DNA from 3 places in the Mesorhizobium sp. M6A.T.Ce.TU.016.01.1.1 genome. Region 2 is predicted to be linked to each of the others. Evidence: predicted binding sites of a transcription regulator. Region 2 holds the regulator's gene; each other region holds the start of a gene.
What was found. Region 2 encodes LexA, which represses DNA repair genes until DNA is damaged. Its sites were predicted from a motif close to TGTTCNNNNTGTGTTCNG; they were not measured.

Region 1: a site for LexA is predicted at 3,676-3,693, ahead of EOC94_RS31765 (ATP-dependent helicase). Genes of this name have one in related genera too.
Region 3: a site for LexA is predicted at 4,378-4,395, ahead of recA (recombinase RecA). Genes of this name have one in related genera too.

The regions. Positions count from the first base shown of each region.
Region 1 covers NZ_RZTJ01000037.1:15,007-25,027, reverse strand. Annotated here, with positions in the region: gene EOC94_RS31780 (glutathione S-transferase family protein) at 1-335, opposite strand, end outside; gene EOC94_RS31775 (DinB family protein) at 507-1,019, shown strand; gene EOC94_RS31770 (DUF982 domain-containing protein) at 1,120-1,422, opposite strand; gene EOC94_RS31765 (ATP-dependent helicase) at 1,580-3,661, opposite strand; gene EOC94_RS34260 (hypothetical protein) at 3,762-3,932, opposite strand; gene EOC94_RS34255 (hypothetical protein) at 4,064-4,237, shown strand; gene EOC94_RS31760 (ABC-F family ATP-binding cassette domain-containing protein) at 4,631-6,508, shown strand; gene EOC94_RS31755 (molybdopterin oxidoreductase family protein) at 6,557-8,665, shown strand; gene EOC94_RS31750 (DUF2270 domain-containing protein) at 8,723-9,421, shown strand; gene EOC94_RS31745 (DUF680 domain-containing protein) at 9,791-10,021, shown strand, end outside.
Region 2 covers NZ_RZTJ01000007.1:168,187-178,571, forward strand. Annotated here, with positions in the region: gene lpxA (acyl-ACP--UDP-N-acetylglucosamine O-acyltransferase) at 1-27, shown strand, start outside; gene lpxI (UDP-2,3-diacylglucosamine diphosphatase LpxI) at 14-916, shown strand; gene lpxB (lipid-A-disaccharide synthase) at 906-2,072, shown strand; gene gltA (citrate synthase) at 2,127-3,455, opposite strand; gene gltX (glutamate--tRNA ligase) at 3,637-5,061, opposite strand; gene EOC94_RS16050 (ComEC/Rec2 family competence protein) at 5,164-7,608, shown strand; gene lexA (transcriptional repressor LexA) at 7,602-8,339, opposite strand; gene glp (gephyrin-like molybdotransferase Glp) at 8,444-9,649, opposite strand; gene moaC (cyclic pyranopterin monophosphate synthase MoaC) at 9,649-10,146, opposite strand; gene trpC (indole-3-glycerol phosphate synthase TrpC) at 10,213-10,385, opposite strand, start outside.
Region 3 covers NZ_RZTJ01000005.1:358,895-369,279, reverse strand. Annotated here, with positions in the region: gene EOC94_RS13220 (PhzF family phenazine biosynthesis protein) at 1-162, opposite strand, end outside; gene alaS (alanine--tRNA ligase) at 222-2,888, opposite strand; gene recA (recombinase RecA) at 3,157-4,254, opposite strand; gene EOC94_RS13205 (carbohydrate kinase family protein) at 4,529-5,467, shown strand; gene EOC94_RS13200 (TfoX/Sxy family protein) at 5,493-5,816, opposite strand; gene EOC94_RS13195 (GFA family protein) at 5,907-6,404, shown strand; gene sufA (Fe-S cluster assembly scaffold SufA) at 6,414-6,794, opposite strand; gene EOC94_RS13185 (SUF system Fe-S cluster assembly protein) at 6,888-7,280, opposite strand; gene EOC94_RS13180 (cysteine desulfurase) at 7,286-8,527, opposite strand; gene sufD (Fe-S cluster assembly protein SufD) at 8,580-9,848, opposite strand; gene sufC (Fe-S cluster assembly ATPase SufC) at 9,892-10,385, opposite strand, start outside.

The DNA.
Region 1 (10,021 bases), on a different contig from region 2:
GTGACATAGGGGTGGATGGTCAGTTGCGACCAGCGTTCGATGAACCGCGCCATCGCCTTGCCGCCGTCGCCGGAAAACAATGTCGGCCGCTCAGGATAGGCCTCGTCGAGATAGAGCGCGATGGCGAAGGAATCGGCGACCACCTTCTGGCCGTCGCGGATCACCGGAACGAGCTTTGAAACGCCGCCTTCGACAGTGGGCACTTCGAGAAAGCGTGTCGGCACGGTTGAGACGTCGAGCCCTTTGTGGGCGAGCGCCATCGCCGCCTTCCAGCAATGCGGGCTGAACGGACGGGCAGCATCGCGTCCGACGAGGTCATAGAGCAGAATGGTCATTGGCGGCGGCTTCCTTGCGGTCTACTAGAACGAGGTGCGTCCACTTGGATGCACAAAGTATGCTCTAGCGTTTTTGAATCTACGCATCGTGTTTTTTCCGAAAAACGGTACCGATTTTTGGGCCGATGCGGTAGGCACCCGGAACGGGGTCTTGCGGGTCGGGAGAAAAAGATGAGACAGCACTTCATGATGTTTGCGGCCTACAATCAGTGGGCCAATAGCCGCATCTACGATGCCGCGGCCGATCTCGACGACGAAGAATTCCACCGCAATGTCGGTGCTTTCTTCGGCTCGATAATGGGCACGCTCAACCATGTTCTGACCGCCGACCGCATCTGGATGAGGCGGTTTACCGGCGAGGGCGACGCGCCGGCCAGGCTCGACACGATCCTGCACCGCGCCTTGCCGGGCTTGCGGCTGGCGCGCGAGGCCGAAGACAAGAGGATCATCGACTGGGTCGGGGCGTTGAGCGACAAGGCTTTGTCCGGCCGCTTCTCCTACATGACCGTCTCTGACATGCGCACCGTGTCGCAGAGATTGGCGCCGGCGCTCGATCATTTCTTCAACCACCAGACCCATCACCGCGGCCAGGCGCACACGATCCTAACCGTTCTGGGCCGGCCTTCGGTGTCACTCGACCTGACGCTGTTCCAGCGTAGCGACGAGGGGCGCGCCTACGCCTGATTTGGGATCATCCGGATCGATCATGATCGATTGAAAGTAAAACCCGTCGAAGATGTGCAGCATCTCGACGGGTCACGCTCGCAAGAGGCCTAGCCAGGCGTCAGGCGGCGTATCCGCCCTGGCCTCGGGCGACCGGCTTGACTGAGACCGCCGGCTGCGCCGAAGGCCAGAGAATGCCTGCCGTCACCGCGAGGGTGATCAAGGCATCGCGTGCCGCTTCCGGCGAGATCTCGCCGGCGCGTGCTGCCTCGCAGGCCTTCACCGCCGCGCCATAGCTCAGGCGTCGTCGCGATGGCGGGAACTCGGTCAGGAACTCATGCATGTCGAAGAGCGAAGCGATCATGCGCTTATGGCCGGCGCCGACGGTAACGGCGACCGGGGTGAAGGGCATCGTGTCGTGCATTCTGGCCTCTCGTATTGGGCGGAGGTGACGGCGGACGCCGCTCTCCGATCTGGGTCGGACGCCCAGAAACGCGGATTGCGGCATCAGGTTCCATGTTGCCGAGATTTGATTTTCGCCACCAAGCTCAGTGGCATGAGCGCCGTGCCGAAGAGGCGGCCTACTTCCACATGTCACGCATGCGGGCGCCGAGGTCGACGCGCACTTGCGGCTGGCGACGCGGATCGTCCTTGGCCTGGACGCTCGCCCATGATGTCTGTTCGAAGGCACCGAGGATCGAGGCTGGGATGAAGCGGGTGCGCGAGGCGTAAACGTGGCGATCGCCACGCGCCGCCTGGCCGTGGACGAAGAAGCGCTGCGGCATGACCAGATGCAGGCCGTCCTTGGCCCGCGTCATCGCCACGTAGAGCAGGCGGCGCTCCTCGTCGATATCCTCCTTCGAGCCGACGGCGAGGTCGATCGGGATGCAGCCGTCTACGGTGTTGAGCACGAAGACGTTCTTCCATTCCTGGCCCTTGGCCGAATGGATGGTCGACAGGATCAAATAGTCCTCGTCGCGATGCGGCGGTCCGGCCTCGTCGCTGGTTGCATCCGGCGGATCGAGCGTCAGCTCGGTGAGGAAACGCTCGCGCGAGGCATAGCCCGAGGCGATCTGCTCGAGCTGCAGAATATCGGCCCGGCGCGTCGTTGCGTCCTCGTGGATGCGGTCGAGATGCGGCTCATACCAGAGCCTGACCTGTTCGAGATCAACAGGCCATTTTCCCGACCCGGTGCGAAGCTGCGAGAACAGCGTGACGAAACCCTGCCAGTCGTCGGCGGCGCGTTGCGGCGGCCGGTAGCGCGCCAGACCCATCGCTTCGTCGAGCGACGTGGCCATGGTGTCGACGATCTGCGAAGCTGCCGAAGGGCCGATGCCGGGCAAGAGCTGCAGCACGCGAAAACCGGCGACGCGGTCGCGCGGGTTTTCGGCGAAGCGCAGCACCGCCAGCACGTCCTTGACATGGGCGGCGTCGAGGAATTTCAGCCCGCCGAATTTGACGAACGGGATGTTGCGGCGCGTCAACTCGATCTCCAGCGGCCCGCTGTGGTGCGAGGCGCGAAACAGCACGGCCTGCGCCTTCAGCGCCGTGCCGGCCTCGCGCTCGGTCAGGATCGCCTGGCAGACGTAACTCGCCTGCTCGGCCTCGTCGCGAACGCTGACCAGCTTCGGCTTTTCGGCCGATTTACGCTCCGTCCATAGGTTCTTGGTAAAGCGCTCCGAGGCCTCGCCGATCACCGCATTGGCGGCGGCCAGGACGGTCTCGGTCGAGCGGTAGTTGCGCTCAAGCATGACGATCTCGGCCGGCCGCGCGAACTGTTTTGGGAAGTCGAGGATGTTGCGCACTTCCGCCGCGCGAAACGAGTAGATCGACTGCGCATCGTCGCCGACCACCGTCAGCCCGGATCCGTCCGGCTTGAGTGCCGTGAGGATCGAGGCCTGCAGCCGGTTGGTGTCCTGGTATTCGTCGACCAGAACATGGTCGAAGCGCCCACCCAGATGCGCCGATATCTCCGGCTCGCCCCCCATCTGCGCCCAGTAGAGCAGCAGGTCGTCGTAATCGAGCACGTTCTGCGCCTGCTTGGCCTCGACATATCGGGCGAACAGCGCCTTAAGCTGTTCTGCCCACCCCGCGCACCAGGGAAACACCGAACCCAGAACCTCGCCAAGCGGCGCCTGCGCGTTGACGGCGCGCGAATAGATCGCCAGGCACGTGCCCTTGGTCGGGAAACGGCCTTCCGTCTTCGAGAAGCCGAGTTCGTGCCGGGCGAGGTTCATCAGGTCGGCCGAATCCTCGCGGTCGTGGATGGTGAAGGCCGGATCGAGGCCGATCTCCAGCGCGTGGTCGCGCAGCAGCCTGGCGCCGATGCCGTGAAACGTGCCGGCCCAGGTGAGAGCATCGGTGATAACTGAAGCGTCCCGGCCGAGCACCTCGCCGGCGATGCGCTCGACCCGCTTGGCGAGTTCCGATGCGGCGCGACGCGAAAACGTCATCAAAAGGATGCGCCTGGGATCGGCGCCTCTGACGATCAGATGCGCAACGCGATGCGCCAGCGTGCTGGTCTTGCCGGAGCCGGCGCCGGCGATTACCAGCAACGGGCCAGCGACCTTGCCGTCGCCATGCTCGACGGCAAGGCACTGCTCGGCATTCAGCTTCGCGAGATAGGCAGGCCGGAAGGTCGAATCACGGGCAGCGAGGTTCATTGCCCATCAAGCATCGTTTCTGCTTTGTTCGCAACGGTTTCGACGTGAGAGTTGCGATCGACGCGCCGACCCTATTGACGCACCAGCCGATGAATTCGATCTAGCGCTCTGGCTCTACGCCCATCGCCGCCGACTGCCGCCGCAGCGACTTGTCGTCTTCGGGAGGTGGCAGCAACAGCGGATCGAAGTCGTCGGGCACTTCGTCGATGATTTCCCTGACTATGCGGTAGGCCACGTAGACGGCGGCCCCTGCTATGAGCAGACGGATCATGATTTTCTCCATTGGTGTGGACCAACCGAAGAGGCGGCTTTTTGTTCCCCCGTTCTCCAAACGCCCCGAGCTCTGCCTGAGCGTGCAACCAAATCGGCACCGTCTCGTTTGCCCGGTGACAGGAGGTTGCGATGAATAAGCTCTCAATCTTGCTGGCTTTAGCCGCAGCCCTGGCTGTGGCGGCTTGCGACAACAATATCCCGCCGACGAAGGCCCCCGGCACCGTCGATCAAAACCCGCAGGTCGACCCTGCACCCAAATCGATGTCAGGCGGTGATCAACCCGGCACACCGCCGGCACAGTGAACGCTGTGGGAAAAAATGGCCGGCGCCGCTTGGGAGGAGATGGCGCCGGCCAGGCGGGTATCAGGTCCGCCGCACACCTAGACATAGCTGAGTCTTGCCCTTGCGTCATGGTGCGATCGCTGAAGACGACCGCGTTGCACGGGCAATTAACTGACAAATGCGCAATTTTCGGATGCGAGTAGTCGATGCTCGCCAGGCGACGCGCCGTCGCTGCAGGTTCCCGGCCCAATTCAGAGTCGGCCCTCTGATCCGGCGAGGCCGGCGATTGGATCGATCGTCTTCCCCTCCCGCGGCATCAGGCAACCTGCCGCCGCCGGCCATTTTCATGCCTTATGCAACCAACCGGCGCTCAAGGTCTTGCGAAGCGCCGACGTCCCGTGCAAAAGCGCGGCCATGCTGATCATTAACGACCTTTCGCTCCGTATGGCCGGACGCCTGCTTCTCGACCATGCCTCGCTGACCTTGCCGGCCGGCAGCAAGGCAGGGCTTGTCGGCCGTAACGGCACCGGCAAGACCACCTTGTTCAAGGCGATCACCGGCGATCTCGCCTCCGAGACCGGCTCGATCAGCCTGCCGAAGAACACGCGCATCGGCCAGGTGGCGCAGGAAGCGCCCGGCACCGAGGAGCCGCTGATCGAGATCGTGCTCAAGGCCGACCTTGAACGCTCCGCATTGCTCGAAGAAGAAAAGACGGCGACCGATCCGCACCGCATCGCCGACATCCACATGCGGCTGGCCGACATCGACGCGCATTCGGCCGAGTCGCGCGCCGCCACCATCCTCGCCGGCCTCGGCTTTGATGACGACGCCCAGCGGCGGCCGGCCTCGTCCTTCTCCGGCGGCTGGCGCATGCGGGTGGCGCTGGCGGCAGTGCTGTTTGCCGAGCCCGATCTGCTGCTGCTCGACGAGCCGACCAACTATCTCGACCTCGAAGGCACGCTGTGGCTGGAAAACTACGTGTCGAAATATCCGCACACCGTGCTTCTGATCTCGCACGACCGCGACCTGCTTAACCGCGCCGTCAACTCGATCGTCCATCTCGACCAGAAGAAGCTGACCTTCTGGCGCGGCGGTTACGACCAGTTCGAGCGCCAATACACCGAGCAGCGCGAGCTCCAGGAGAAGGGCAGGGTCAAGCAGGAAGCCGCGCGCAAGCACATGGAGTCCTTCGTCGAGCGCTTCCGGGCCAAGGCCTCTAAGGCGAGACAAGCGCAGTCGCGTATCAAGGCGCTGGAGAAGATGAAGCCGATCGCCGCGATTGTGAACGACAACGTGCGGCCGTTCTCCTTCCCCGAGCCGGTGAAGACCGTGGCCTCGCCGATCATTGCGCTGAACAATGTGAATGTCGGCTATGTCGAGGGTGAGCCGATCCTGAAGAAGATGACGCTGCGCATCGATGCCGACGACCGCATCGCGCTGCTCGGCGCCAACGGCAACGGCAAGTCGACCTTTGCCAAATTGCTGTCGGGCCGGCTGAAGCAGGAGAGCGGCACCATGACGGTGGCGCCCGGCCTGAAAGTGGCGATCTTTGCCCAGCATCAGCTCGACGACCTCCGACCGAACGAAAACGCCTATGAGCATGTCCGCCGGCTGATGCCGGAAGCACCGGAATCGAAGGTGCGCGGCCGTGTCGCCCAGTTCGGCCTGACCACCGAGAAGATGAACACCGCCGCCAAGGACCTGTCCGGCGGCGAGAAGGCGCGGCTCTTGATGGGCTTGTCGGCCTTCGAAGGACCAAACCTGTTCATCCTCGACGAACCGACCAACCATCTTGATATCGACAGCCGTGAATCGCTGATCCATGCGCTGAACGAATTTCCCGGCGCCGTCATCCTGATTTCGCACGACCGCCATCTGCTCGAGGCGACGGCCGACCGGCTGTGGCTGGTCAAGGACGGCGCGGTCAATCCCTATGACGGCGATCTCGAGGACTACAAGACGCTGGTCACCGGCGTGTCCGGCGACCGCCGCGGCAAGCGCGAGGCCGAAAAAGCCTCGAAGGCCGACCGTCGCCGCGACGCGGCGGCACGCCGCGCGGCCTTCGAGCCGCTGGCCAAGGAGATCCGCGCCACAGAAGCGCTGATGGACCGCATCCGCAAGCGCATCGACTTGATCGAGGACGAGCTCGCCAATCCGGCGGTCTATGAAAAAGACCCGTCGACGGCGACACAGCTGGCCAAGGAGCGCTCGCAGCTTGCCCAGACGTTGGCCGCCCACGAAGAAAAATGGCTGTCGATGTCGGCGGAATACGAGGAAGGCACGGCGGAGTAGCGCCATCTGGCCCTACACGCCGCTGCCATATACGGCTAGTTTGGCCCTATGAATCAACACGCCAAGCTCAGAATCGGCCATTCGGCCTGTCCGCATGATTGCCCGTCGACCTGCGCGCTCGAGGTCGAGCTGCTCGACAGCAGGCGCATTGGTCGCGTCCATGGCGCCAAGGCCAACAGCTACACATCAGGCGTCATCTGCGCCAAGGTCGCCCGCTATGCCGACCGCGTCCATCACCCCGACCGCCTGCTGAAGCCGCTGATCCGCGCCGGCGCCAAGGGTGAGGGCCTTTGGAAGGAAGCGAGCTGGGAGGCGGCACTCGACCTCGTCGCCGAAAAGTTCATCGCGGCCGAGGCAAAATACGGCTCGGAGACGGTCTGGCCCTATTACTATGCCGGCACGATGGGGTTGGTGCAGCGCGACGGCATCGAGCGGCTCAGGCACGCCAAGAAATATTCCGGCTTCTTCGGTTCGATCTGCACCAACCTGGCCTGGACCGGCTGGATGATGGGCGCCGGCGCGTTGCGCGGTCCCGACCCGCGCGAGATGGCCAAGTCCGACTGCGTGGTGATCTGGGGCACCAATGCAGTGGTCACCCAGGTCAACGTCATGACCCACGCGATCAAGGCGCGCAAGGAACGCGGCGCGAAAATCGTCGTCATCGACGTCTACGAGAACGCGACGATGAAACAGGCCGATCTCGGCCTGGTGCTGAAGCCCGGCACCGACGGCGCACTGGCCTGCGCAGTGATGCATGTGCTGTTTCGTGACGGCATGGCCGACCGCGCCTATTTGGAAAAATACACCGACGACCCGCACGGTCTGGAAGCGCATCTTCAGACGAGGACGCCGCAATGGGCGGCTGGTATCACCGGGCTTTCCGTCGACGAGATCGAGGCATTCGCCCATCTCGTCGGCACGACGAAGAAAACCTATTTCCGCCTCGGCTACGGCTTCTCGCGCCAGCGCAACGGCTCGGTCAACATGCATGCCGCGGCCTCGATCGCCGCGGTCACCGGCTGCTGGCAGTATGAGGGCGGCGGCGCGTTCCATTCCAATTCGGGCATCTTCAAGCTGAACCAGGAACTGCTGGAAGGCACGCGGATGCGCGATCCCGCGATCCGCCATCTCGACCATTCGCGCATCGGCCCCGTGCTGACCGGCGCTGAGGATGCGCTCTATGGCGGCCCGCCGGTGACGGCGCTGCTGATCCAGAACACCAATCCGGTCAATGTCGCGCCGGAGCAGCGGCTGGTGAAGCAGGGTTTTCTGCGCGACGACCTATTTTCCTGCGTGCACGAGCAATTCATGACTGACACCGCAAAACTTGCCGATGTCGTGCTGCCGGCGACGATGTTCCTCGAGCATGATGACGTCTACAAGGGCGGCGGTAACCAGCATATCACGCTCGGTCCGAAGCTGATCGACCCGCCGGAAGGGCCGCGCACCAACCATTTCGTCATCGAGGAGCTCGGTAAAAGGCTGGGCGTTGGCGAAAAGCCTGGCTTCGGCATGACCGAGCAACAGCATATCGACATCATCCTGGGCAAGCGGGGCCTGGGCAGTTTTTCGAGCCTCAGGGACGAAAAATGGGTCGATTTGCAGCCGGATTTCGAGGCGGCGCATTTCATCAACGGCTTCGGCCACGCGGACGGAAAATTCCGCTTCCGCGCCGACTGGACCGGTCAGGCGGCGCCCAACCGGCCGCCGAAAAGCATGGGCCTGTTCGGGCCGGTGGCAAGCCTGCCGGAATTTCCCGACCATATCGACCTGATCGAGGTGGCGGATGCGGCGCATCCGTTCCGGCTGACCACCTCGCCGGCGCGCAATTTCCTCAACTCGACGTTTTCGGAGACGCCGGTGTCGAAGGCCAAGGAGGGCCGGCCGGAACTGCTTTTGCATCCGGACGATGCGGCAGCTTATGGGCTGGCCAACGGCGATCGCGTCGAGATCGGCAATGCGCGCGGCGAAGTCGTGCTGCACGCAAGATTGTTCGATGGCCTCAAGCGCGGCGTCGTAGTGGCCGAGGGCATATGGCCGAACAGCGCCCATGAGCGGGGCGAGGGCATCAACGTGCTAACCGGCGCCGACGCGCCAGCGCCCTATGGCGGTGCGGCTTTTCACGACAACAAGGTCTGGCTGCGCTCGGCCAATTGAAGCGTCGGAACGATATATCCCTCCAGCCGTTTTTGCGTGGCGGTCGGAGGCATGGAGATGGCAGATGTGTCGGCAGCGCCGGACCCCATTGGAAGAACGCTTTCGCCCGGCGAACTCGTAACCACGATGTCACACTTTCATCGCGCCGAAATTCTACGCATGACGGGGTGGCGCGACCGCCTGGACCGGACGAGCAATTGGGCGATAACGGTCGTCGCGGCGATGCTGTCCGTCTCGCTTTCGACGGCTAGCGCGCATCACGGCGTGCTGCTTTTTGCCATGCTGCTTGTCCTGTTGCTGCTGTGGATAGAAGCGCGGCGATATCGCTTCTTCGACGTTTACCGGGCCCGCGTGCGCCAGTTCGAACGGCACTATTTCGCGCAGATATTCTCGCCGCAGCCGGACTTTGCGTCCGATTGGCTATTGATCGTCGGCGAAAGCCTGCGCGCTCCAAAATTCCTCATTTCGCAACGAGCGGCGTTGGCGCGTCGTCTGCGTCGAAACTACATCCACATGCTGCTGATCCTGCTGATGGCCTGGATCCTCAAACTGTCGACACCCAGTCTTCTAACGGAGGGTGTCCGCATCGGCTTCGTCGGTTCGGTGCGCGAGGCCGTCACCGGCGCTGCCCTGGGGCCCATTCCCGGCGTGGTCATCGTCGTGCTGGTCGCCGCCCTCTATGCCGGCCTGCTGGTCACTGCCTTCCTGGCTGCTGGCGACGATGGCGAACTCTCCTTTGGTGACGTGCACGTCTAAGGCGGCAACGCAAAGCCGGTAGCTCTGCGAAATTTCGTTTGCGCATCAGTGGAGGAATCGAACCGATCGGTTCGTTTCTGTTGACGCATCGTGCAGGACCGGGTGAACGCCGGCTCAGCAAATGCCTGCGCCTCGCGGCAGGCAAATTCGCATAACAAATTGAAAAGAATGCAAAAGATTGTGGCGAAGGAAGCCTTTTGGCGGATTTCAAGCACCCGATTCCGGGCTTAGCCGGAACATCTTCGTGATTGGAAATCGCGGCACTGCCAACCCACCTCACACTAGTCCGAACGACGCGAGATCCTCCCAAGGCACGCCACTAGACGGACAACAACACTGAAAACATGGAAATACTGGAGTACCTGAAAAATGACCAAGATTGCTCTTACCGCCGCTGCCGTCCTCATTGCTACAGGCAGCGCCTTTGCCGGCAGCGACCACTATGGTTCGGACGGCGTCAACCAGCCGGCTGCGCCGGTTGGCAATGCGCCTGTTGGAAATGTCGACAACACGCTCACGGGTTCGATCCGCAAGCTGCTCCCGACCGAGCATAATGCCGTCAACACCGATACGACGCGCCAGTCCGGCTCGGATCAGTCC
Region 2 (10,385 bases):
GGCGACGATGCAGATGACGAAGATTGAGGCCACCCGGACGGGCCTTGATCTTGCGCCAGATGCCAGGGTAGGCATCATCGCCGGCGGCGGCAGTTTGCCGGTCGAAGTTGCGATCAGCCTGGCCGGACAAGGCTACCCGCCCGTCATTATCCTGATCGAGGGCGAAGTCGACCGCAAGTCCGACCTCAGCGGCTACGAGCATGAGAGCCTCGCTCTGGAAGACATCGGTTCGCTGGCTTCGTTACTGAGGCGTCGACGGATCAGCCATCTCGTCCTTGCCGGCGAGATCAGGCGCCGGCCGAGACTGATCGACATGCGCCCGAGCCTCGGCTTGCTGGCTGTGGCGCCGTCGGTGGTCATGGCGCTTGCCCGTGGTGACGACGGTCTGTTGAAGGTTTTGACGCGGGCTCTGGAGGCGCGTGGGGTCAAGGTCGTCGGCGCCCATGAGATCGTGCCGGAACTGGTCGCGGCCGAAGGGACGCTGACCAAGGCAGCGCCGCGCAAATCCGACTGGCGCGACATCGAAGCGGCACATGCGGCGGCAAAGGCCATCGGTGCGCTGGATATCGGCCAGGCAGCTGTCGCGATCGGCGGCCGCGCCATCGCGCTGGAGGGCGTCGAGGGCACCGATGGATTGCTTGATCGAACAAGGCAGTTGCGCGGCCATGGCAGACTTGCCGGCAGAACGCGCGGCGTCCTGGTCAAATGCGCCAAGCCCGGCCAGGAGTTGCGCGCGGACCTGCCCTCCATCGGCCCACAGACGATCGAGGCGACGCATGCCGCCGGACTTGCCGGCATTGCCGTCGAAGCCGGCCGCTCGCTGGTTCTGGAAGGCCCCACCGTCGTCGCACGCGCCAATGCGCTCGGCCTGTTCGTGATTGGCCTGCCCGCTGCGGAGCCGGCGCATGGCGACTGACAAACCGCTGAAGATCGCCATCGTTGCCGGCGAGGAATCCGGCGATCTGCTTGGTGCCGACATCGTAGAGGCGCTCAAGCGCGCGACCGGCCGCGAGGTCCGGCTCGTCGGCATCGGCGGCCGCCATTTGCAGGCGCTCGGCCTCACGCCGCTCTTCGACGGCGGCGAGATCGCGCTGATGGGCTTGAGCGCCATCCTGCGCGACCTGCCGCGCCTGATGCGGCGGATCAGCCAGACGGCCAGCGCGGTCGCCGGTGGAAAGCCCGACTGTCTCATCACCATCGACAGCCCGGATTTTTCGCTGCGCGTGGCGAAGAAGGTTCGCGCCGCCGATCCGACGATCCCGATCGTTCACTATGTCTGCCCGAGCGTCTGGGCGTGGCGACCGGGCAGGGCGGTGGCGATGAAACCGTATGTCGACCATATCCTCTGCATCCTGCCTTTCGAAGTGAAGGAGCTCGCACGCCTCGGCGGTCCGCCCGGCACCTATGTCGGCCATCGCCTCACACATGATCCGGGCGTGCTCGGCGCTGCCAAGGCGCAAAGCCTGCCGCGCGATCTGTCCGACGATCGTGTGAAGACGCTGCTTGTGCTGCCCGGCTCGCGTCGCGGCGAGGTGCGACGGCTGGTCGGCCCGTTCGGCAAGACGATCTCGATCCTGCGCGCGCGCGGACACCGCTTGCGCCTGCTGTTGCCGACTGTGCCGCATGTCGCCGACCTGGTCAGGGCTTCGGTCGCAAGCTGGGACGAGAAGCCGGAGATCATCCTTGATCCCGAGCGCAAATGGCAGGCCTTCGGCAAGGCCGATGCGGCGCTGATCGCATCGGGAACGGTGTCGCTGGAGTTGGCGCTGTCGGGTGTGCCGATGATCTCCTGCTACCGGCTCGATCCGGTCATGCGGATGGCCCAGCGCCTGATCACCGTATGGAGCGCCGCCTTGCCAAATCTCATCGCCGACCGCCCCCTCGTGCCGGAAAACTACAACGAATATGTGCGGCCGCATTATCTGGCGCGGCAGTTGGAGGCGCTGTTTTCCGACACCCCCTATCGCGCATGGCAGAAGGACGGTTTTGCCGAGGTGGCCAGACGCATGGCCGTCGACAGACCTTCGGGCGACATCGCAGCGGGGGTCGTGATGAAGTACATCAAGGGGTGAGTAGTGAGTAGTGAAGAAAATTCCTATTTACTACTCACTACTCACTTTTTCTTTTCACCGCTTCGCAATCGGCACGTAGTCGCGTTCCGGCGCACCTGTATAGAGCTGGCGCGGGCGGCCGATCTTCTGGTGCGGATCCTCGATCATCTCTTTCCACTGCGCGATCCAGCCGACGGTGCGGGCGACTGCGAACAGCACCGTGAACATGGTGGTGGGGAAGCCCAGCGCCTTCAGCGTGATGCCGGAATAGAAATCGACGTTCGGATAGAGCTTCTTCTCAATGAAATAGGAGTCGGTCAGCGCGATCTTTTCCAGCTCCATGGCGATGTCGAGCAGCGGATCGTCCTTGATGCCGAGTTCGCCCAGAACCTCATGTGCCGTCTTCTGCATGATCTTGGCACGCGGATCGTAGTTCTTGTAGACGCGGTGGCCGAAACCCATCAGCCGGAACGGGTCGTTCTTGTCCTTGGCGCGGGCGATGAATTCCGGGATGTGGTCGACATGGCCGATCTCGCCCAGCATGTTCAAGGCCGCCTCGTTGGCGCCGCCATGGGCCGGTCCCCACAGGCAGGCGATGCCGGCTGCGATGCAGGCAAACGGATTGGCGCCCGACGAGCCGGCGAGGCGGACGGTTGATGTCGAGGCGTTCTGCTCGTGATCGGCGTGCAGGATAAAGATGCGCTCCATCGCACGGGCCAGCACCGGGTTGATCTTGTATTCCTCGCATGGCACGGCAAAGCACATATGCAGGAAGTTGGCCGCGAAATTCAGCTCGTTCTTCGGGTAAATGAAGGGCTGGCCGATGTGATATTTGTAGGCCATCGCCGCGATCGTCGGCATTTTCGCGATCAGCCGCATCGATGCGACCATGCGCTGATACGGGTCCGAGATGTCGGTGGAATCGTGATAGAAGGCCGACAGCGCGCCGACCACGCCGCACATCACCGCCATCGGGTGCGCGTCGCGGCGAAAGCCGGTGAAGAAGCGCGACATCTGCTCATGCACCATGGTGTGGCGCGTCACCCGGTAGTCGAAATCGTCCTTCTGCGCCTTGGTCGGCAATTCGCCGTAGAGCAAGAGATAGCAGACTTCGAGGAAGTCGCCATGCTCGGCCAGCTGGTCGATGGGATAGCCGCGATGCAAAAGGATGCCGGCATCGCCGTCGATGAAAGTGATCTCCGACTCGCAGCTTGCCGTCGACGTGAAGCCGGGATCGTAGGTGAAGGCCCCGGTGGTGCTGTAAAGCGAGCCGATATCGATGACATCAGGTCCGACCGAGCCGCTTCGCACCTTGAGTTCGTGAGTTTTGCCACCGAACTCAAGTTTTGCAGTCGACGCCTGGGTTTTGCCGCCAAATTCCATTTTTGTCGCAGCTTCGGACATTGCAAACTCCTTTTGGTTTTCTCATGCCGGCAAAGGCGAAATATCTGCAACGCAACACGTCGAAAGGATCGGAGTCCGCGCGTTTGCGCCCGCAATTGGATTTGCGTGCCAAATTGGGCCAAGACCTAATGTTGCACTGCGAAACCCACCTTTCAATGCCAATCTTCTTGGGCCAGTTTTGCTAATCGATTTGATCCGCGACGCGCGCCAGGCTTTCCTCGCGACCAAGCACGGCAAGCACGTCGAACACGCCGGGCGAGGTGCTCTTGCCGGTGAGCGCGGCACGCAAAGGTTGGGCCACGGCGCCGAGCTTATGGCCGCCGGCCAGCGCATATTCGCGGATCGCGGCTTCCGCCGCTTCGGCCGTCCAGTCGCCTGAAATCGTCTTCAGCGCCACGTGCGCGCCCCGCAGGATCTCGCGCGCCTCACCGCCGAGCAATGCAGCCGCCTTCTCGTCGATCGGCAGCGGGCGCTCGGCAAACAGGAAGGCGGCACCGTCGGCCAACTCAACCAGCGTCTTGGCGCGCTCCTTCAGGCCGGGCAGGGCGGCAAGCAACTGCGCCTTGCGCGTGTCGTCGAGGCGCGCGGCGATCGCCGGGCCGCCTTCGAGATAGGGCAAGGTGGCGATGAAGATATCGAGCAATTCGGCGTCGTTCATGCGGCGCATGTGCACGCCGTTCAGCGCCTCGAGCTTGGCGAAGTCGAAGCGGGCGGCTCCCTTGTTGACGTCGCCGATGTCGAACCACGCAATCATGTCGGCGATCGACATGATCTCGTCGTCGCCGTGGCTCCAGCCGAGCCGCGCTAGGTAGTTGAGCAGTGCCTCGGGCAGATAGCCCATGGCACGATAGGCTTCGACGCCGAGGGCCCCGTGCCGCTTCGACAGCTTGGCGCCGTCGGCGCCATGGATCAGCGGGATATGCGACATCGACGGCACGTCCCAGCCCATGGCTCGATAGATCACCATCTGGCGGGCGGCATTGGTCAGATGGTCGTCGCCGCGGATGATGTGGGTGATGCCCATGTCATGGTCGTCGACGACGACGGCATGCATATAGGTCGGATTGCCGTCCGAGCGCAGGATGATGAAATCGTCGAGATCCTTGTTGGGAAAGCGGACATCGCCCTGCACGAGGTCATGCACCACCGTCTCGCCGTCGGCCGGCGCCTTGATGCGGATGGCGCCCTTGGCGCCGGCCGGCGCCTCCGACGGGTCGCGATCGCGCCAGCGGCCGTCATAGCGGGGAGGCAGCCCCTTGGCCCGCGCGCTCTCACGCATCGCCTCCAGCTCAGCCGGCGTCGCATAGCAGTAATAGGCCTTGCCGAGGCGTACCAGCTCCTCGGCGACAGCGCGGTGGCGCGGCGCGCGTTCGAACTGCGATACCGGCTCGCCGTCCCAGGTGAGGCCGAGCCAGGAGAGCCCCTCGAGAATGGCGGCGGTTGCCGCATCGGTCGAACGCTCACGATCGGTGTCTTCAATGCGCAGCAGCATCTTGCCGCCGGTGTGTTTCGAATACAGCCAGTTGAACAGCGCCGTCCGGGCCCCGCCAATATGCAGGAAGCCGGTGGGCGACGGGGCAAAACGGGTGACGACCTTGTCGGACATGGAACTCTCGGGTAAGTGCAGGAAACCGATGTGGTTGCGCGGACTTTCGCGCGTCGCGCGTTCATGTAGCATAGGAGGTCAAGGGCGCAAGGGGCAGACCCGATGGCTGGACCAGGCCGCGGCGTGGACGAGAGCGAGGGCGCGATCGCGAGCGTCAGCGAACGATCGCTGTTTGCCGACGTTTCTCCCGTCGAGCCGCTACCCGTTTCGCTGCCTGCGTCGCACCCCGGCATCCAGCCTCTCTCGCCGGACCGCTCCGCGCCAATACCGGCTCCAATACCCGGGCCTGTCGTTCATTTCCGCTGTCTTTCACTATCCGCTATCCGCAACAGCGTGGTTTCGGCGGCGGGCATGGAGCTCGACCGCGGCGTCGCCTTCCTGCTGGTGCCGGTTTTCCTGGCATCCGGAGTGATCGTCTATTTCTCGCTTGCCGTGGAACCGGACTTTCCGCAGCCCATTGCCGTGGTGGTCCTCACGGCATTGTGCGCAGCGGTCACGCGGTCATGGCGCAAAACACATTTGTGTTTCATGGCAGCGTTGCTGTGCGCGCTCGGTGTGCTCGCCGCCAAGGTTGAAACCTGGCGCGCGGGAACGCAGATGCTCGGTTCGGTAATCCAGACCCAACTCACCGGCCGCGTCGTCAGGCTCGACCAGATGGCGAACGGCCGGATCAGGCTGACCCTCGACGTGATATCGACCGCCCGGCCGACACTGCGTTATGCACCGGAACGTGTCAGGGTTTCGGCACGCAAAATTCCCGCTGAGATGACCGCAGGCTCGGTGGCAACCGGCTATGCAAGGCTTTTGCCTCCGACTGGCCCGGTTCGGCCCGACAGCTATGACTTCTCCTTTGACAGCTATTTCGCCGGTATCGGCGCCAGTGGCTTTTTCCTCGGCAATCCGAAGATCGTCGCTTCCGAAGATGCACCGTTAGCAGCGCGCCTTTCTTCGTCGATCGAAAAGGCGCGTGAAACCATCGCCGACCATATCAGGGACAGCATCGGTGGCGCCGAGGGGGAGATTGCCGCTGCGCTGATCGTCGGCGTGCGTACCGGCATCCCCGAAGAGATCAACGAATCGATGCGGCGCACCGGCATCTACCACATCATCTCCATTTCCGGCCTGCACATGGCGCTTGTCGCCGGCACCATCATGGGATTGCTGCGCGGCGCCTTTGCGCTGTTTCCCGATTTTTCGTCGCGCCGGCCGGTCAAAAAATATGCGGCTGCAGCCGCACTCCTTTCCATCGCTGCCTATCTCATTTTTTCCGGCATCGTGGTCGCGGCTGAGCGCAGCTTCATCATGCTGGCGGTAATGCTTGTCGCCGTGCTGTTCGACCGGGCTGCGCTCACCATGCGCAATCTTACGATTTCAGCCATCGCCGTCATCGTCGTGTCGCCGCACGAGGTGGTCGGCCCAAGCTTCCAGATGTCCTTCGCCGCGACCGCGGCTCTCGTGGGCGCCTATGCCGGCTGGTCCGACTATCGTGCCGACAAGGCCACGGCGCCGCCACAACGACGGTCACCGGCCGCTTTCGTCACGCGGAAGCTCGTCGCTGGAACAGGCACCATCGCCATGACCTCCATCATTGCCGGGAGCGCCACCGCGCTCTTCGCCATCTGGCACTTCCAGCGCGTCTCGCCGCTCAGTCTGTTTGCCAATCTGGCCGTCATGCCGATCGTCACGGTCGTCATGTTCCTGGCGGTCGTCAGCGCCTTGGCAATGCCTTTCGGCTTCGACGGACCTTTCCTCGACATGATGGGCAAGGGGCTGACGGCCATGATTGCAATATCGGGATGGATCTCCGAACGTTCGCCGGTCGATGCAGTCGGGCTGATTTCGTTGCAGTCGGTTCTGCTGGTGACGGTCGCCCTGGTCATCGCCACGATGGCGACGACATGGTTGCGGCTTGCGGCACTTCCCTTTGCGCTTGCCGGCCTGCTGACGATTTCCGAGACGCGAACCCCCGACGTGCTGATCTCGGAGGATGCGCATCTGGTGGCGCTGCCGATCGGCGGCGGCGAACTTGCCGTCAACCGGGTGCGCTCGAACGAATTCACCACCGACAACTGGAAACATGCGCTGACTTCAGCGACCATTGTCGAGCCGGAGACGTTCGAAAAAGGAGACGTGCGGTTCGACATCGCCGACCCGGCCGACCTGCCGCCGGGAGCGCCTTTCTATTGCACTGCCGGCCTGTGCCTCGCCCGGCATCCGTCCGGCGCGATCATCGCGCTCGCCGACGACCGCAAAATCGCGCGGCCAGCCTGTGCCTTTGCGGACTTGATCGTCATCGACGATGCCACGGCCTATTATAATCCCTGCCGCAACCCGCTGGTCCTCGTCGTGACCAAACGGCAGCTCGCTCGCATGGGCAGTGCCGCCGTCTTTTTCGATCCGCTATCGGCGACGACGCGCGCAGAAATCCGTTTTGCCGTCAAACAGCCATATAGGCCTTGGCATGAGCAGCGGAGATTTTCGCGCGAGGCGAGGGGCCTGCCGCCATACCGTAAGCCTGAGAAACCCAAGAAAGCTGCCGTTCAGTAACGTCGGATCAATCCGACGAGCTTGCCTTGCACCTTGACCCGGTCCGGCCCGAAGATGCGCGTCTCATAGGCCGGGTTGGCGGCTTCCAGGGCGATCGAGGCGCCCTTGCGGCGGAACCGCTTCAGCGTCGCTTCCTCCTCGTCGACCAGGGCGACAATGATCTCGCCAGGCTGGGCGGTGTCGGCGTTGCGAATGATGACCGTGTCGCCGTCGAAGATGCCGGCCTCGATCATCGAATCACCCTTGACCTCCAGCGCGTAGTGCGCGCCGCCTGTGATCATGTCCGGTGGCACCGAGATCGAATGCGTCTGGTGCTGGATGGCATCGATCGGCACACCGGCAGCGATGCGGCCCATCACCGGGATGGAGACAGTGGCAATGACGTCGTCGTCATTGCCGGCCGCAGGCATGCGAGACGGCGCCGGCTTGATCTGTCGGCCGAGGCTGCCCTGCCCAAGGCTGCCCTGAATGACGCTCGGCGAAAATTTGCGCGCCGCATTGAGGCCGGGCGCGATCGAATCGGGCAGGCGCAGCACTTCCAGCGCGCGGGCGCGGTTGGGCAGCCGGCGAATGAAGCCGCGTTCCTCCAGCGCCGTGATCAACCGATGGATTCCCGATTTGGACGCGAGATCGAGCGCTTCCTTCATCTCGTCAAACGAGGGCGGAATGCCGCTTTCCTTCAGCCGCTCGTGGATGAACATCAGCAGCTCATGTTGTTTGCGTGTCAGCATCGCGACCCCCGACAGAATCAGAAAAACAAACCCAGAACAAACACTATCTGTTCCAGTTGTGTTCCGCAACTGTTTAAAGTTTAATGAATGCGTTGACGTTTTGTTCAGCGTAGCATCAGCACGCTGCAGGCGGCACCTGTCGCGGCGGGGGGAGCGAATGGCTCGCGCACGATCAGCCCGTTGGCGTCGGCCAGCATTCTGAGCATCGAGGAATCCTGGATGCCGAACGGCGTCGCCTTGAGCGTGCCCGCGTCTTCCTTCACCACGGCGCGTACATAGTCCTGCCTGATATCGTTGGCCGCCATGGCGGCACCGAGCCGCGCCTGACGCATGTCCTGCCGGTAGGCGCGTCCGCCAAGCCGCGCAAGCAGCGGCTTCAGGAAGAGCTGCGTGCAGACCAGGCTCGCCACCGGATTGCCGGGCAGGCCGATGCAGCGGATGTCGCCCAGCCGGCCGAACATCAGCGGCTTGCCGGGCCGCATGGCGATCTTCCAGAAATCGAGCGTCATGCCTTCGCCGGTCAACACGTCGTGGACGAGGTCGTGGTCGCCGACCGAGGCGCCGCCCAGCGTGACGATGACGTCAGCCCCTGCGTTAACCGCCTTTTTCACCAGCGCGGCAATCGCCTCTTTGCGGTCGGGGGCGATGCCGAGGTCGAGCGCGCTGGCGCCGGCCGAGCGGGCCGCGGCAGCGACGCCATAGGCGTTGGACGAGATGATCTGGTCCGGGCCAAGGTCGCTGCCTGGCGGCAGCAATTCGTCGCCGGTGGCGATGATGGCGACCAGCGGCCGTTTCACCACGCTGACCTGCGGATGGTTGGCCGACGCCGCCAGCGACAACGCCGCCGGATCAAGCAGGCGGCCTTTCTCCAGCAGAACGTCGCCCTTCGAGAAATCGAGCCCGAGGCGGCGGATGTTGCGGCCTTCAACTGTCGACGCGGTCACTTCGATGCTGCCGCCGCCGAGGTCGCGGACATTCTCCTGGATGACGATGGTGTCAGCGCCTGCGGGAAGCGGCGCGCCGGTGAAGATGCGCACGGCCTGCGCCGGGCCGACTGTTCCGGCAAAGCCGCGTCCGGCCGGCGCCATGCCGATCACCGCAAGTGTTGCCGGCACGGAGGCGACATCCTCGGCCCGCACTGCATAGCCGTCCATGGCGGACGCGTTGAAGGGCGGCTGGGTGCGGAGCGCCGCGAGCGGCTCCGCCAGTATCCGGTCGGCGGCGTCCATCAGGGTGACGCTTTCAGCTTGCAAGGGCGCAGCATCTTCAAGCAGGCGCTCGAGCGCGTCGGCAACCGGAAGCAGCGCCATTATTGGCCTGCCTCTTGGGCGTCTACTTTGTAGTCGCCGGATTTGCCGCCGGTCTTTTCCACCAGCCTGATGCCGGAGATCACCATGGCGCGGTCGACCGCCTTAGCCATATCGTAGATGGTCAGGCAAGCGACCGAGACGGCGGTCAGCGCCTCCATCTCGACGCCGGTCTTGCCGGTGACGCGGGCCAGCGCCGTGACCTTCAGGCCGGGCAGCGTCGCGTCCGGTTCGATGTCGACGGATATCTTGGTCAACAGCAGCGGGTGACAGAGCGGGATCAGCTCATGCGTCCTCTTGGCCGCCATGATGCCGGCGATGCGCGCCGTGCCCAGCACGTCGCCTTTCTTGGCATCGCCGTCGAGGATCATCTTCAGCGTTTCTGGCCGCATCGAGACAAGACCTTCGGCGATCGCCGTGCGGGTCGTTTCCGCCTTGTCGCCGACATCGACCATATTGGCTTCGCCTTTCGCGCCAAGATGGGTGAGGGCAGCCGTCATCGTCAGACGGCCTTAGAGCGACGTGCGTCCGTTTGGACGCACATAGTACGCTCTAACACTTTGAATCTATGCATCGTGCTCTCCGAAAACCGATTCCGATTTTCGGGCCGATGCATGGGCCGGCGCCTTGCCGGTCAAAAGCAGGTGCGTTGCGGCGGCCACGTCCTGTTGCCGCATCAGACTCTCGCCGACGAGGAAGGTGCCGATGTCGCTTTTATCAAGCCTGCGGCAATCTTCGT
Region 3 (10,385 bases), on a different contig from region 2:
ATCCCAACTCTCGCCATTCGGCCGCGCAAACGCGGTTTCAGCAAGATTGTTCTCGTTTGCGATGGCCTGCATCACATCGTCCGATAGCCAGTCCGCCAAAATGAGAACGGCAGCAGGGTTGCCCTGGAAAGCCCGTTCGGCAAAGGCGTCGACTTGATACATGGTCAACGTTGCCACATCATCCCCGCTGCCACTTCGGCCTCGCCTGACTGGTGGAGGATTCACGCAGCTTCCAGCGCCGCCTTCACCGCAGCAATCGCTTCCTCGGCTTTCGAGGCATCCGGGCCGCCGGCCTGGGCCATGTCAGGCCGACCGCCGCCGCCCTGCCCGCCCAAGGCAGCGGATGCCACGCGCACCAGATCGACGGCGCTGAAGCGAGCGGTCAGATCGTCGGTGACACCGACCACGACGCTCGCCTTGTTGTCCTCGCCGGCGCCAACGAAGACCACGATGCCGGAGCCGAGCGACTTCTTGCCGGCATCGGCCAACGGCTTCAAATCTTTTGGCGAGACGCCGGACACCGCCTTGCCAAGGAAACCGATACCGGCAATGGTTTCGTTTTCCGCAGGCACACCGGATGGCGAGCGGTCGCCCAGCGCCAGCTTCTTGCGCGCCTCGGTCAGTTCCTTTTCGAGCTTCTTGCGCTCATCGAGCAGCGCCTCGACGCGGGCCGGCACGTCGGCCGGCGAAATCTTCAGCGTGGCAGCGACCGCCTTCAGCCGTTTGTCCTGCTCGTCGAGATGCTTTCTGGCCGCCTCTCCGGTCAACGCCTCGATACGGCGCACGCCGGCGGCGACAGCGCTGTCCGACACGACGCGCACCAGACCGATATCGCCGGTCGCCCTGACATGCGTGCCGCCGCAGAGCTCGACCGAATAGGGCCGGTTGGCCTTGGCGCCATGCAAGCCCGTTCCCATCGAAACGACGCGCACTTCGTCGCCATACTTCTCGCCGAACAGCGCCATGGCGCCCTCGGCGATGGCGTCGTCGACCGACATAAGGCGCGTCGACACCGGGCTGTTCTGGACGACGATCTCGTTGGCCATGCGCTCGACCTCTTCGAGCTCGTCCGGCGAAATCGGCTTGTTGTGCGAGATGTCGAAGCGCAGACGCTCGGGCGCGACCAGCGAGCCCTTCTGCGCGACATGAGTGCCGAGCACCTCGCGCAGCGCCTCATGGATCAGATGCGTCGCGGAATGGTTCGCGCGCAGCCTGGAGCGGCGCGCATGGTCGACCTTCAGCTCGACGGTTCCGCCCGTGTTGACCGTGCCGCTGATCACCTTGCCGAGATGCACGAAAAGCCCATCGGCCTTCTTCTGCGTATCGGAGATCTCGATCGAGAACCCTTCGCCTAAAATGAGGCCGGTGTCGCCCATCTGGCCGCCGGATTCGCCATAGAACGGCGTCTGGTTGACGACCACGGCAACGGCGTCGCCCTTGGCCGCGCTGTCAACGGTCTTGCCGTCCCTGACCAGCGCCTGGATGAGGCCTTCCGCCTGCTCGGTCTCGTAACCGAGGAACTCGGTGGCGCCGTTCTTCTCGCGCACCGGGAACCACACCGTTTCGGTCGCGGCCTCGCCGGAGCCAGCCCAGCTCTTGCGCGCCTCGGCCTTCTGCTGCTCCATCGCATTGGTGAAGCCGGCAAGATCGACCGAGATGTTGCGCTGACGCAGCGCGTCCTGCGTCAGATCGAGCGGAAAGCCATAGGTGTCGTAGAGCTTGAAGGCTGTCTCGCCATCCAGCATGTCGCCGGCGCCCAGTCTTTCCGTCGCCTCCGAAAGCAGGCCCAGGCCGCGCACCAGCGTCTTGCGGAAACGCGTTTCCTCAAGCTTCAGCGTCTCGGTGATCATCTGTTCGCCGCGCACCAGTTCCGGGTAGGCCTGGCCCATCTCGCGCACCAGCGCCGGCACCAGGCGCCACATCAGCGGATCGCGGGCACCGAGCAACTGTGCATGGCGCATGGCGCGGCGCATGATGCGACGAAGCACATAGCCGCGGCCTTCATTGGACGGCAGCACGCCGTCGGCCACCAGGAAGCAAGACGAACGCAAATGATCGGCGATGACGCGGAACGATCCGACGGTGTCCGCATCCGGACCGCGGCCGAGCGCGGACGACGCAGCGTCGACCAGGTGACGGAACAGGTCGGTCTCGAAGACGCTCTCCACCCCTTGCAGAATGGAGGCCATGCGCTCCAGGCCCATGCCGGTGTCGATCGACGGGCGCGGCAGGTCGATGCGCTCGTCCTTCGTCACCTGTTCATACTGCATGAACACCAGGTTCCAGAATTCGAGAAAACGGTCGCCGTCCTCCTCGGGGCTGCCGGGAGGCCCGCCCCAGATGTGCTCGCCACGGTCGATGAAGATCTCCGAGCACGGCCCACAAGGTCCGGTGTCGCCCATCGCCCAGAAATTGTCCGAGGTCGGAATGCGGATGATGCGATCGTCGGAAAAGCCGGCGATCTTCTTCCAGAAGGCGGCGGCCTCGTCATCGGTGTGATAGACGGTGACCAGCAGCTTGTCCTGCTTCAGCCCGAACTCCTTGGTGATCAGGTTCCAGGCAAGCTCGATAGCGCGTTCCTTGAAATAGTCGCCGAACGAGAAATTGCCGAGCATCTCGAAGAAGGTCAGGTGGCGGGCGGTGTAGCCGACATTGTCGAGGTCATTGTGCTTGCCGCCGGCGCGCACACTCTTCTGAGCCGTCGTGGCACGCGAATAAGGTCGCTTTTCCAGGCCTGTGAAGACGTTCTTGAACTGCACCATGCCGGCATTGGTGAACATCAGCGTCGGATCGTTGCGCGGCACCAGCGGGCTCGACGCGACGACCTCGTGACCCTCCTTGCGGAAATAGTCGAGGAATGTCGACCGGATCTCGTTAACGCCACTCATGAATAATACTGCCTTTTAACTTTTAGAGAGAGCCGTCGGCCCGGCCGACGGCAAATGGACATGGCCTTTTAGCCGCCGCGTTGCACCCTGTCCAGAAACACGGAATTGGGCCAATTTGCAGGGCTTGTCGGTCATCTCGGCGCCGCCGCTGAAACGCAAACCGCCGGCGCTAGGCCGGCGGTTCGAAACGCAACAATACAGAACTCGATTACATGAGCTGCAGGTGATGAGCGGGAATTATGGCCAAACTCCGGCCACCACCGAAGCCTCACATCGCGCCGGCTTCATCCTCGAAACCATCGTCGCCGCCTTCGGAACCACCATTCTCGAGGAATTTCTCCGCGATCAGCCCGGCATTCTGCCGCAGCGCCAATTCGATCTCGCGCGCCGTATCGGGATTGTCGCGCAGGAACAATTTGGCGTTCTCACGGCCCTGGCCGAGACGCTGCGAATTGTAGGAGAACCAGGCGCCCGACTTCTCGACCACGCCGGCTTTGACGCCAAGGTCGACCAGCTCGCCAGTCTTGGACACGCCCTCGCCATACATGATGTCGAATTCGACCACCTTGAAGGGCGGCGCCAGCTTGTTCTTGACGACCTTGACGCGGGTCTGGTTGCCGACGACCTCGTCGCGGTCTTTGACCGAGCCGATGCGGCGAATGTCGAGGCGGACCGAAGCATAGAATTTCAGCGCGTTGCCGCCGGTCGTGGTCTCGGGCGAACCGAACATGACGCCGATCTTCATGCGGATCTGGTTGATGAAGATGACCATGGTGTTGGAGCGCGAGATCGAGGCGGTCAGCTTGCGCAGCGCCTGGCTCATCAGGCGGGCCTGCAGGCCCGGCAGCGAATCGCCCATCTCGCCCTCAATTTCGGCGCGCGGCGTCAGCGCCGCGACCGAATCGACCACCAGCACGTCGATGGCGCCGGAACGCACCAGCGTGTCGCAGATCTCCAGCGCCTGCTCGCCGGTATCAGGCTGCGAGATCAGCAGGTTCTCGAGATCGACGCCGAGCTTGCGGGCATAGACCGGATCAAGCGCGTGCTCGGCATCGACGAAGGCGCAGATGCCGCCCTTCTTCTGGGCCTCGGCCACCGTGTGCAGCGCTAGCGTCGTCTTGCCCGAGCTTTCCGGCCCGTAGATCTCGACGATGCGGCCGCGCGGCAGACCGCCGACGCCAAGCGCGATGTCGAGGCCAAGCGAGCCGGTCGGCACCGTTTCGATCTCGACGACCTGCTCGTTTGCGCCGAGCCGCATGATCGAGCCCTTGCCGAAGGCACGCTCGATTTGCGACAGCGCCGCATCCAGAGCCTTTGATTTATCCACTGCTTTGTCCTCTACAAGCCGCAAAGAATTCTGAGCCATGATACATCACCCCTTGGTCGTCAATGAAGGCCGGACAATCCGTAATCCTTATTAATTTGTACCTTTTTTGTTCTCATTTGGCAAGGGGATGCAACCCATTGAAAAACAAAAAGTATCCGCATTTGTTCTTTTTTTGTTTCGCGCTTTCACGCCAAGATGTATCCCGCGTCTCCCGCAGGATCGTGCCGGCATCTTCCGAATCGCGCCTCCGGTTGCCGGGTTCCGCCGGACAACCTAGTCTTCACCTGGCAACAGCAATGGTCTTCTCGCCGGCATGATGAAGTCGCCGACAATCCTGGCCGTAGGCGGCGCCTATATAGATCGGCGCGGCCAGGTTTCGGGCGCCTTTGTGCCGGCAGCGTCGAATCCCGGCACGATGCGCGAGGCTGTCGGCGGCGCCGTCTTCAATGCGCTGCGCAGCGCCGTGCGCCGCGGCGTTTCCGGCTCGCTGCTTTCGGTGCGCGGCGGTGATGTTCTGGCCGATACGGTCTCGCGCGCCATCCATGCTGCCGGCATTGCCGATCTGTCCGCGGTGTTCCTCGATCGCGCGACGCCGAGCAACACGATGCTGGTCGACGGCGACGGTGCGCTGATCGTCGGCCTTGCCGACATGGCGCTCTACGATCTGGCGCTTGCCAAGCAGATCCGCCGCGCCAAGGTGCGCGAGGCGATCAGCACTGCCGATGCGATCCTGTGCGACGCAAACCTGCCATCGGCAGCACTTGAGCGGCTGGTGGCGCTTGCCGCCGGCAAGCCGGTTTTCGCCCTTGCCGTCTCACCGGCCAAGGCGGCGCGACTCGCGCCAATGCTCGGCAGTCTGGCGCTGGTCTTCATGAACCGGCGCGAGGCCATCGCACTCGCCGATGTGGGTATCGGTGCTGCGGAGCAAGATATCATCGACGGCCTGAGGCGCGCGGACCTCAAAGGCGGCGTCGTGACGGCGGATGACGGTCCGGTGCTGGGCTTCGACGAGGTCGGCGCCTTCTCGATCCTGCCGCCAGCCCCAGGAAAGGTGTCGGACAGCGCCGGCGATGCGCTGGCGGGTGCAACGGTGGCTGCCCTGCTCAACGGCCTGACACTACGTGCGGCGCTATGCGAAGGCGTTGCCGTGGCGATGCTTGCCAGCGAGGGTATGGGGCGTGCGCCGGCTTTTACGGCGGCGAGTTTTGCTGAGGCGCTGACCCTTGTGCCCGAGGCGCAGGACTTGGCATGAGGTGATGACCAGCGGGGAGGCAAGCCTACTTGCCGGCCCGCAGCCCCGCCTCATAGGCCCGGCGTGCCCAGACCGCCATCTCATCCGGATCATCGAAGGCACTGTCAGGGATGCTCCAGTATGGCATAGACACGAGTTTGCCATGCCTCGAGCCGGTATAGGTCCATTGCCGACAGCCGGCCGCTTCGAATTCCGGCGCGCTTTCCGCGTCGGCCTTCAGCAAAAGTTCACCGCGAAGGACGATCGCGACGATGACCCGGTCGAAGTAGATGCCCTTGCCGCCGAACAGCTTGCGGATGCTGACCGGGCCGAGGCCTTCGAAAAGTTCGGCAATGCGTTCATTGTCCATGCGTCGATCATGTCACCCGGATTTCTCCTTGTCATCGCCGCAACCAGCACCATCCTGACAAGTTGAGACCAATTTCGTCGGAGTTTTTTCATGCCGCTTCTGCTCAAAGGGTCCTGCCGGTGCAACGCTGTCCGTTTCGAGGTGGAAAGTCACACGCCGGTGCCGTTCATGCTTTGCTACTGCTCGATCTGTCGCAAGCAGCAAGGCGGCGGTGGCTTTGCCATCAATCTCGGTGCCGATTTCGATACGCTGAAAATCAAGGGCAAGCGCAATCTCGGCGTCTATCAAGCCGAGATCGAGGACGACGAGCATCCGCAATGCGAGATCTCGTCAGGCGAGCGGAATTTCTGCCGGAAATGCGGATCGGCACTGTGGCTCTACGATCCGACCTGGCCGGAACTGGTCCATCCCGTCGCCTCGGCGATCGACACAGACCTGCCGAAACCACCTGAAAAGGTGCATCTCATGCTGAAATACAAAGCGAACTGGGTCGAACCTGACGTCGGCAAGGGCGACAAGGTGTTCGACGTCTACCCGGAAGAGTCGATCGCCGACTGGCACAAACGAACAAAAATGTGGGTGGAGTGAGAAGCCCGATCAGGCCGAAGCGCGTGCCTCGGCCAGTGCCTTCAGATCGGCCGGCTTGAGCTCAACCGATTCGCCGCAACCGCAGGCCGAGCTCTGGTTCGGGTTGCGGAAGGTGAAGCCGGTGCGCAGCGTCGTCTGCTCGAAATCCATCTCGGTACCGAACAGGAAAAGCGCCGCCTCAGGCGCGACATAGACATGGGCGCCGTCGCGCTCGATATGATCGTCCTTGGTGTTCGGCTCGGTCACCAGGTCGACCGTATACTCCATGCCGGCGCAGCCGCCCTTCTTGATGCCGAGACGAATGCCATGCGCATTCTCACGGGTTGCGACGATCTCGCGCACCCGGTCAGCAGCCTTTTCGGTCATCGTGATGACGGCGAAGCGTCCCATCTTCTTCTTTCTCCATTGCGTGCAGGTTCAAGGCCTGCCGAATGATTCCTCACCTAAAATGGTGAAATTTTCTGCCCGGCGCAAGTATGCCCATTAATACCAGCCCACCGCGACCTGCGCCTCTTCCGACATGCGGTCGGGCGACCAGGGCGGATCGAAGGTCATGTTGACCTCGACGCCGGACACGCCTTCGACGGCGCCGACGGCATTCTCCACCCAGCCGGGCATTTCGCCGGCCACCGGGCAGCCGGGCGCGGTCAGCGTCATGTCGATCTTGACCGAGCGGTCGTCCTCGATGTCGATCTTGTAGACGAGGCCAAGCTCGTAGATGTCGGCCGGGATCTCCGGATCATAAACCGTCTTGAGCGCCGAGACGATGTCGTCGGTCAGCCGCGCCAGTTCGTCGGCGGGAATTGCCGAGGCGGAAACCACCTCATTGATTGCCGTTTCCGAAGTGGTCTCAGCGGTGCGGCCTGCATCATCCATGATCGTCACCCGAAGAACTTTCGCGCTTTTTCGAGCGCATCTGCCAAAGCGTCGACTTCGGCCCTGGTATTATACATGCCGAACGACGCCCTGCATGTGGAGGTTACGCCGAAGCGTTTCAACAGCGGCTGGGCGCAATGCGTGCCTGCGCGGACAGCAACGCCTTGCCTATCGATCACCATCGACACGTCGTGGGCATGAATGCCCTGAAGCTCGAAGGAGATGATGGCGCCCTTATCGGGCGCGTCGCCGAAGATGCGCAGCGAATTGATGGCCCGCAGCCGCTGATGCGCATAATCCTTCAAATCGGCCTCGTGCGCGGCGATGCGCTCGCGGCCGATCTTTTCCATGTATTCCAGCGCAGCGCCCAGCCCGATCGCCTGCACGATCGGCGGCGTGCCGGCCTCGAAGCGGTGCGGCGGATCGTTGTAGGTGACGATGTCTTGCGTCACCTCCTCGATCATCTCGCCGCCGCCCATGAATGGGCGCATGCGTTCCAGCATGTCCTTCTTGCCATAGAGCACGCCGATGCCCGAGGGCCCGTAGACTTTGTGGCCGGTGAAGACGAAGAAATCGCAGTCGAGATCCTGGACGTCGATCGGCATATGGACGGCGCTCTGGCTGCCGTCGACCAGCACCGGAATGCCGCGCGCGTGCGCGATACGGACGATCTCCTTGATCGGCGTCACCGTGCCCAACGCATTCGACATGTGCGTGATGGCGACGAGCTTGGTGCGATCGGTCAGCCGCTTCTCGAACTCTTCGATATGGAAGACGCCGAGATCGTCGACCGGCACCCAGACAAGCTTGGCACCCTGCCGCTCGCGGATGAAATGCCACGGCACGATGTTGGAATGGTGCTCCATGATCGAAAGGACTATTTCGTCGCCCTCGCCGATATTGGGCATGCCATAGCCGTAGGCGACAGTGTTGATCGCCGCGGTCGTGTTGGAAGTGAAGACGATGTTGTCGGTACTTGGCGCGTTGAGGAAACGGCGAACCGTCTCGCGCGCTTTCTCATAGGCATCGGTCGCGGCATTCGACAGGAAATGCAGCCCGCGATGGACGTTGGCGTATTCCTGGGAATAAGCGTGCTGGATGGTGTCGAGCACGATCTGCGGCTTCTGTGCCGAAGCGCCATTGTCGAGATAGACCAGCGGTTTGCCGTAGACTTCCCGCGACAGGATCGGGAAGTCGCGGCGGATCGCCTCGACGTCGTAGGGGATGTTTTCGACTTTCTGGTCCATCACAAGCTCTCTCGAGGCATCGCCTCATTCCGTCCAGCACCCCTCACCCACTTCACCCGTGCGTCGCGAACCAGCCGTCGAGCCTCGTTTCCAGCGCCTCGACAATCGCCTCGTCGTCCAGTTCCTCGATCACCTCGGCGACGAACGCCTTCACCAACAGGCCACGGGCCGACTTCTCGTCGATACCGCGCGCCATCAGGTAGAACAGATGGCTGTGGTCGATCTCGGTGACGGTCGCGCCATGGCCGCAGACGACGTCGTCGGCGAAGATCTCGAGCTCCGGCTTGGTCGAGAACTCGCCGTCGTCCGACAGAAGCAGCGTGTTGCAGGCCATCTTGGCGTTGGTCTTCTGCGCATATTGGTGGACGTTGATGCGCCCCTGGAAGACGCCGCGCGCTCTTCCCGTCACCACGTTGCGGATCACTTCCGTGGAAGCCGTGTGCGGCACGGCATGGTCGAGCACCATGGTCACGTCCGTATGGGTGTCGCCGGCAAGCAGGTTGATGCCGCGCAGCGTGAAATCGGCGCCTTCGCCTGTCGTCTTGACCACGATCTCCTGACGCACCAGCTTGCCGCCGGCATTCATCACGAACAGCGTCAGTTTGGAATTCTTGCCAAGATGCGCCTTGAACTGGGCAAGATGCGTGGCCGTATCCGGCTGCTCCTGCACGATCAGCCACGTCACGTCGGCGCCCTCGTCAAGCAGAAGCTGGCTGACCGAACTGACCAGTGCGGCGCCCTCGCCCGTCTGGCGCTCGACGATGACAGCCTTGGCGCCGGCACCGACGCGGACGGCCAGGCGCACATGCGTTTGGCCGCCGGCCTGCAGGTTCTGCAACTCGACTGGCTTGTCCAGTTCGGCGCCATCGGCGATGTCGACAAAATAGCCGTCGGCGACAAAGGCTGTGTTCAGTGAGCCGATGGCATCGTCGGTGCCGTAGGGATCGAGCCCAGGTGCGATGCTGCCGTCGGTTAATTTCTCCGACAGGCGCTGGACGATAACGCCGTCGATGACAGGCACTTTCGCGCTCGACACGCCGTTCAGCACCGGCAAAATGACGGAGCCCTCAACGATCGGCGCAATGGCTTTCGCGGCGGCTGCCGGATCGAAGTCCGGCACTGCATTCAGCAGACGGCGCAGGTCGGTGTAATGCCAGGATTCGATGCGCCGCGTCGGCAGTCCGCTCTTGATCGCCTCGATGGCGTCGTCGCGCTTCAGCATCACCGTGCCGTCGCCGGGCAGCAGCGACAGCCGGTCGCTGAAGGCGTCGATCAGCGCTGTTTCGGCCGGCGTTCGCTGGGGTGTCGTGTGTATATTCATCAGTTTCGCCTTGTTTGGCTTGCCTTCTGGGCCTTCTGGCATCTCACGCGGCTTGGCCGATCACGCCGGCATAGCCATTGGCTTCGAGGTCGAGCGCCAGCGACTTGTCGCCGGACTTGACCACCTGGCCTCTGTAGAGCACGTGCACACTATCCGGCACGATGTACTGAAGCAGGCGCTGGTAGTGGGTGATGATGACGATGGCGCGGTCTGGCGCGCGCAACGCATTGACGCCTTCCGAGACGATCTTCAGCGCATCGATGTCGAGGCCGGAATCAGTCTCGTCGAGCACGCACAGTTTTGGCTCCAGAAGCTTCATCTGCAGGATCTCGGCGCGCTTCTTCTCGCCGCCGGAAAAGCCGACATTGAGCGGCCGTTTCAGCATTGCCATGTCCATGTCGAGCAAGGCGGCCGCGTCCTTCACGCGCTTCAGGAATTCGGGGATCTTCAGCGGCTCCTCGCCGCGCGCCTTGCGCTGCTCGTTCATCGCCACTTTCAGGAATTCCATCGTCGCCACGCCCGGTATCTCCATCGGAT